Regions from separate parts of the Streptomyces sp. NPDC031474 genome, predicted to be linked through region 1. Evidence: riboswitches for the same ligand, from Rfam matches in the RefSeq annotation. Region 1 holds a riboswitch; the other holds the start of a gene.
The links. A riboswitch is a leader RNA that binds a small molecule or an ion and turns the genes downstream of it on or off. The one in region 1 is predicted to bind glycine.

Region 1 (3,398 bases):
GCCGAACAGGTCCTTGATCCGGTCGATGGCGATCTGCTCGGCGACGTCGACGTGCTCGCAGCCGCCGTAGTAGCGCCGGCCCGGATAGCCCTCGGCGTACTTGTTGGTCAGGACCGAGCCCTGCGCCTCCATGACCGCGAGCGGAGCGAAGTTCTCCGAGGCGATCATCTCGAGGGTGGACTGCTGGCGGCCCAGCTCGGCGTCGACGGCGGCGGCGATCTCCGGGTCGAGCTCGTGCAGGGGCGTGTTCAGGACGGACATGCGTCTACGACTCCTCAGCCGGTGGTGAAGGCGGTGTACTCGTCGGCGGACAGCAGCTCCTGCTGCTCGCCCGCGACGCGTACCTTGAACAGCCACCCGCCCTCGAAGGGGGCGGAGTTCACCAGCGACGGGTCGTCGGCGACATCCTGGTTGACCTCGACGACCTCACCGTCGACCGGCGAGTACAACTCGCTGACCGACTTGGTCGACTCCAGCTCACCGCAGGACTCGCCCGCGGTCACCGTGGCACCGACCTCCGGGAGCTGGACGAACACCACGTCGCCGAGCGCGTTGGCCGCGTGCTCCGTGATGCCGACCGTCGAGACGCCGTTCTCGGCGCCCGACAGCCACTCGTGCTCCTTGCTGTAGCGCAGCTGCTGGGGGTTGCTCATGGCCTGAATTCTCCTGTACGCGGGTGGGTGCTGATGAAGGGGGGACTGCTGGAACCGTGCGTGAGCAGCGGGAATGTGTGCAGCGTCACGCGCCCGGACTGGTCTCAGTCTCTACTTGTGGCGCTTGTAGAAGGGCAGCGCCACGACCTCGTACGGCTCGTGGGCGCCCCGGATGTCCACGCCGACGCCCGGGGTCCCCGGCGCCGCGTGGGCCGCGTCGACGTACGCCATCGCGATGGGCCTGCCGAGGGTGGGGGAGGGGGCGCCGGAGGTGACCTCGCCGATCACGGCGCCGCCCGCGACGACCGCGTACCCGGCGCGCGGGACGCGACGGCCCTCGGCGACCAGGCCGACGAGGACGCGCGGGGGCTGTTCCTGCGCCCGCGAGGCCGCCGCGGCGAGCGCCTCGCGCCCCACGAAGTCGCCCTCCTTGCCGAACTTGACCACCCGGCCCAGCCCGGCGTCGAACGGGGTGAGGGCGGTGCTCAGCTCGTGCCCGTACAGCGGCATGCCCGCCTCCAGGCGCAGCGTGTCCCGGCAGGACAGGCCGCACGGGACCAGCCCGACGCCCTCGCCGGCCTTGGTCAGCGCCTGCCACAGCTCGACGGCGTGCTCCGGCTTCACGAACAGCTCGAAGCCGTCCTCGCCGGTGTAGCCGGTGCGCGCGATGAGCGCGGGGACGCCGGCGACGGTGCCGGGCAGACCGGCGTAGTACTTCAGGCCGTCGAGGTCGGCGATGGGGGCACCTCCCGGATCGAGCGAAGTCGAGCCTCTGGGGGAGAGCGAGGCCAGGATGCCGGGGGACTCCGGTCCCTGGACGGCGATCAGGGCGTAGGCGTCCCGGTCGTCACGGACCTCGGCGTCGAAGCCGGCGGAACGCTCCACCAGGGCGTCCAACACGACCTGCGCGTTGGAGGCGTTGGCGACGACCATGAACTCCGCGTCGGCGAGCCGGTACACGATCAGGTCGTCGAGGATGCCGCCGTCCGCGCCGCAGATCATGGTGTAGCGGGCGCGGCCCACGCCCACGGCCGCGAGGTCGCCGACGAGCGCGAAGTTCAGCAGGGCGCCCGCCTGCGGACCGGTGACGGTGATCTCGCCCATGTGGGAGAGGTCGAACAGCCCGGCCTTCGTGCGGACGGCGTTGTGCTCGTCGCGCTCGGAGCCGTAGCGCAGGGGCATGTCCCAGCCGGCGAAGTCGGTCATGGTCGCACCGAGCGAACGATGCAGCGCATCGAGCGCGGTGTGACGGAGTTCTTCGGTACTGCTCATCGGACGGTCGTCTCCCAAGGCATGACGGGCGAGGTGGTTCCTCCCCACTCCTCCCCATCTGTCATCGGAACCTGAGAGGTTCGCCATGACGGCCCGTTACGACGGGTCGGACATGGCTTGCACCTTGGGTGGGGCCGACCTCGTCGAGACAAGGGGCGGCCCGCTTTTCAGATGTGCCTCGCCCGCGCGGTAACGGGGACCTGAGAGATTCAAGGGAGGGACTTGCTCCTTCGGCGCCCCAGCGAAACTGCTGCTGAGGACTCTCCCGCGCGGATTCGAACGGCCGGTATGCAGTTGGCGCGGCCATCATTGCACGGCCCGCCCCGTTCGCGGCAGGCCGCATCTGTAACCGGCCTGTGTCGGTACGCGCACGAAATCGCGAGGCGCCGCGCATTACCTTCTCTTTACGCTTGGCGGGGATGAGGACTACCTGACCCCAGGGGAGGACGATCACGGTGAACGAGGCGACCACGGCGAGGACCACGGCATTCGCGACCATCTCGGGGATCGCGCTGCCCGCGCAGCCCGGCGCCCAGGCGCGCAACGCGTGCGGCCCACAGCCCGAGCCCGTCGTCCGCGACCTGCGCGAGCGGGCCGGCCGCAGCCCGCACGGCCTGCTCTTCGGCCCCCGGGACCTGGTCGTGGTCACCGGACTGCCAGGCAGCGGCAAGTCCACGCTCATGAAGCGGGCCGTGAGCGGCGTCCGCATCGACTCCCAGGACACCCGCGACCGCTGGGACGCCCGCGCGCCCCGCCTCCTGCCCTACGCCCTCTACCGCCCCCTCGTCCGCCTCGCCCACTACGCCGGACTGCGCCGGGCGCTGCGCGGCGGCAAGGGCGTCGTCGTGCACGACTGCGGCACGCAGGCCTGGGTGCGTGACTGGCTGGCCCGCGAGGCCCGCCGCCGCGGCGGCACCCTCCACCTGCTCCTGCTCGACGTCGGCGCGGACACGGCCCTGGAGGGCCAGCGCGAGCGCGGCCGAGGCGTCTCGCGGTACGCGTTCCTGCGCCACCGGCACGCCGCCGCCCGGCTGCTGCGCTCGGTGGAGAAGGGCCGGCTGCCCGAGGGCTGCGGCTCGGCGGTCCTGCTCGACCGCGACGCGGCCGACACGCTGCGCCGGATCGGATTCACGGGCTGAGGGCTCGGGCGGAACGCCCGGTACCCGCTAGCCTTTCAGCCACAGCAGAGTGAGCGGTTCTTAGCAGGCGGTAGGCAGATGGACTTCCCCCCGGCGGACTTCCCCACGGACTTCCCGGCGCAGGCGCACCCCCATTCGCACGGCGGATGGCCCGGCAACGAGCTGGAGGAGGTGCTCTCCGTCTCCCTCGGCGTGCCGGGAGCCGGCGGCCGCATCGTGGAGGTGCTCGGCCGCAGCTTCGTCTGGGTGCCGCTCCCCAGCGGCGGCGGCCCGCACAGCGGCCCCCTCGACCTGCCCACCCTGGAGCTCGACGGCCAGGTGTACGTGCCGGTCT
Region 2 (3,398 bases), on a different contig from region 1:
TCGGCGAGGAGCCGGTGCCGGTCGAGCACCAGTGGCGGCCGGGACACGACGTGCGGCATGCCGAGCTCGGCCACGGGTGGGTGCAGGGCAGTGGGCTGGGCCGGGTCACGGTGCGGTTCGAGACGCCCGAGTCGGAGCCGGGACGGGTGCGGACGTTCCGGACCGACGACCCGGAGCTGGAGCCGGCGGATCCGCTGCCGCTGGTGCGGCGAATACCTGAGGAGGACGGCCGGACTGGGAACTCCCGGCGAGACGGATCAGTTACACAGAGTGAAGCCGCTCACGGTGTGGGGTGAGTCGGAGAGGCGGCGGCGTCCTGCGAGGTGGCGCCGGTAGGGGAGGGGAGAGCTGGATGAAACTGCACGGAGGCCGGGTCGTGGACGCGGGTGGGGTGTCGCCGGAGCGTGAGGCGGAGATGCGGCAGGTGGTGGATCGCGTCACCCGCTGGGCCGCGAACCGGAGCGACGTGGTCGGGCTGCTCCTCGTCGGGTCATGTGCGCGTGGCGCCGCGCGACCCGATTCCGACGTCGATCTCGTGGTGTTGTCGACGGCCACTGACCAGTACGCCGCCGACGACGCCTGGGCGCGGGAACTGTCTCTGGGAGAGCTGGTCCGCGTGCAGGAATGGGGGCCCATCACCGAATGGCGGTATGTCACCGGTTCCGGTCTGGAAGTGGAGGTGGGCGTCGGTTCTCCCGACTGGGCGCGGGCCGATCCGGTCGACGACGGGACGCGGAGAGTCGTCACGGACGGCGCCCGGCCGCTGTACGACCCTGCCGGGATCCTTCGGGAGCTGATACAGGCCTGTGTCTGAGGGGCTCAGCTCTCGTCCGTGCCCGCGAGCCGGCCGAAGTCGTGGTCGGGGAGCGGAGGCGGGGCGGCCACGTCGAGGCCGTAGTGGTGGTAGAGCTGGAGTTCCTGTTCCGGAGAGAGGTGGCGGCCCACGCCGAAGTCCGGGGCGTCCTTGATCAGAGCCCGGTCGAAGGGAATGTGCAGAGTGCCCTCGACCAGCTCGCTGGGCTCCAGAGGGACGAAGGCGTCGCGGGAGAACAGACCAGTGCGTATGGCCGCCCACTCCGGGACGCCGGTGGCGTCGTCGAGGTAGACCTCGTCGACGGTGCCGATCTTGGTGCCGTTGCGGTCGAACGCCTTGCGGCCGATCAGGTTGCGCGGATCGATGTCGGTCTGCACGGGCCCTCCACTTGGTCGCAACTCATCCGTAAGCACTACAAAAGAGCACTTTGGGACGGGCGGCCACTCGAGAGGGTGGCGTTGACCTCGCTGGTAGTCTGACAACGGCTGCTGACCCCGTGCGGGAGAGTCCTCCGGACACCATCGGAGGCGCCGAAGGAGCAAATCCTCCCCGGAATCTCTCAGGCTCACGTACCGCACGGACGAGGTCACTCTGGAAAGCAGGGCGGGTGCCGACGGCGTCGACGGCGTCCGCTCTCACCGACGGTGAAAGCCGGCTGTCCTCGGGCGGCCGGTGAAGCTCTCAGGTTGAGATGACAGAGGGGGAGGCCGTCCGGGTACCCGCGCCGTGGTGACCCTCGAAGGTCGTCAGACCAGGAGGCCTCAGAAATGACCGCCGATCGCATTCCGCTCTCCGAACTCGAACAGGGAATCCCCTTCGAGCAGCGCCACATCGGGCCCGACCTCGAGGCGCGGGCCAAGATGCTCGCGCAGGTCGGCTACGGCTCGCTCGACGAGCTCACCGCCGTCGCCGTACCGGATGTGATCAAGAACGCCGACACGCTGGACCTGCCGGGCGCGCGCACCGAGGCCGAGGTGCTGGCGGAACTGCGTTCGCTGGCCGACCGCAACCAGGTTCTCGACTCGATGATCGGGCTCGGGTACTACGGGACGTTCACGCCGCCCGTGATCCTGCGCAACGTCATGGAGAATCCGGCCTGGTACACGGCCTACACGCCGTATCAGCCGGAGATCTCGCAGGGTCGGCTCGAGGCGCTGCTGAACTTCCAGACCATGGTCGCCGACCTGACCGGTCTGCCCACCTCCGGCGCGTCGCTGCTCGACGAGGCCACGGCCGCCGCCGAGGCCATGGCGCTGTCCCGGCGGATGGGGAAGAACAAGAAGGGCCTCTTCCTCGTCGACGCGGACGTGCTGCCGCAGACCATCGCTGTGATCGAGACCCGTGCCGAGCCGACCGGCGTGGAGGTCGTCGTCGCGGATCTGAGCGACGGCATCCCGGCGGAGCTCGCCGGGCGCGAGATCAACGGCGTGCTCGTGCAGTACCCCGGAGCCTCCGGCGCCGTGCGCGACCTCAAGGCGATCGTCGACGAGGCGCACGGGCTCGGCGCGCTCGTCACGGTGGCCGCGGATCTGCTCGCGCTGACGCTGCTGAAGTCGCCCGGTGAGCTGGGGGCGGACATCGCGGTCGGCACGACGCAGCGGTTCGGGGTGCCCATGGGCTTCGGCGGGCCGCACGCCGGCTACATGGCCGTCCATGAGAAGTTCGCGCGCAGCCTGCCCGGGCGGCTCGTGGGGGTGTCCGTCGACGCGGACGGGCACCAGGCCTACCGGCTCGCGCTGCAGACGCGTGAGCAGCACATCCGGCGTGAGAAGGCCACGAGCAACATCTGCACGGCGCAGGTGCTGCTGGCGGTGATGGCGGGCATGTACGCCGTCTATCACGGGCCGGAGGGGCTGCGGGCGATCGCCCTGCGCACCCACCGGTACGCGGCGATCCTCGCCGCCGGGCTCGCGGCCGGAGGTGTGGAGGTCGTGCACGGGTCGTACTTCGACACGCTGACCGTGCGGGTGCCGGCGAAGGCCGCCGAGGTCGTCGCCGCCGCGCGGGAGCACGGGGTCAACCTGCACCTCGTCGACGCCGACCAGGTGTCGATCGCCTGCGACGAGACGACCGGGCGGGCGCAGGTGGCCGCGGTCTGGGCCGCCTTCGGCGTGGACGGCGACATCGAGTCGCTCGACACGGCCACCGCCGACGCCCTGTCCGCCGGGCAGCTGCGGTCCGACGCGATCCTGACGCACCCCGTCTTCCACCGGCACCGCTCCGAGACCGCGATGCTGCGCTATCTGCGCAGGCTCGCCGACCGGGACTACGCGCTGGACCGGGGCATGATCCCGCTGGGCTCCTGCACCATGAAGCTCAACGCGACCACCGAGATGGAGCCGGTCACCTGGCCCGAGTTCGGGCAGCTGCACCCCTTCGCGCCGGCCGAGCAGGCGGAGGGCTACCTCACGCTCATCCGGGAGCTGGAGGAGCGGCTCGCCGAGGTCACCGGGTACGACAAGGTGTCCCTGCAGCCGAACGCCGGGTCGCAGGGGGAGCTGGCGGGGCTGCTCGCCGTCCGCGGGTACCACCGGGGCAACGGGGACGAGCAGCGGACGGTCTGCCTGATCCCGTCGTCCGCGCA

Region 2: another riboswitch for glycine. It lies ahead of gcvP (aminomethyl-transferring glycine dehydrogenase); the one in region 1 lies ahead of gcvT (glycine cleavage system aminomethyltransferase GcvT).

What each region holds. Positions count from the first base shown of each region.
Region 1 is NZ_JBVIJX010000011.1:117,035-120,432, forward strand. It holds gene glyA (serine hydroxymethyltransferase) at 1-261, opposite strand, end outside; gene gcvH (glycine cleavage system protein GcvH) at 276-653, opposite strand; gene gcvT (glycine cleavage system aminomethyltransferase GcvT) at 765-1,925, opposite strand; glycine riboswitch at 1,974-2,102, opposite strand; glycine riboswitch at 2,103-2,203, opposite strand; gene ACZ5SK_RS24035 (AAA family ATPase) at 2,381-3,064, shown strand; gene ACZ5SK_RS24040 (enhanced serine sensitivity protein SseB) at 3,143-3,398, shown strand, end outside.
Region 2 is NZ_JBVIJX010000019.1:219,111-222,508, reverse strand. It holds gene ACZ5SK_RS35990 (DNA polymerase IV) at 1-296, shown strand, start outside; gene ACZ5SK_RS35985 (nucleotidyltransferase domain-containing protein) at 353-814, shown strand; gene ACZ5SK_RS35980 (PRC-barrel domain-containing protein) at 820-1,191, opposite strand; glycine riboswitch at 1,304-1,399, shown strand; gene gcvP (aminomethyl-transferring glycine dehydrogenase) at 1,582-3,398, shown strand, end outside.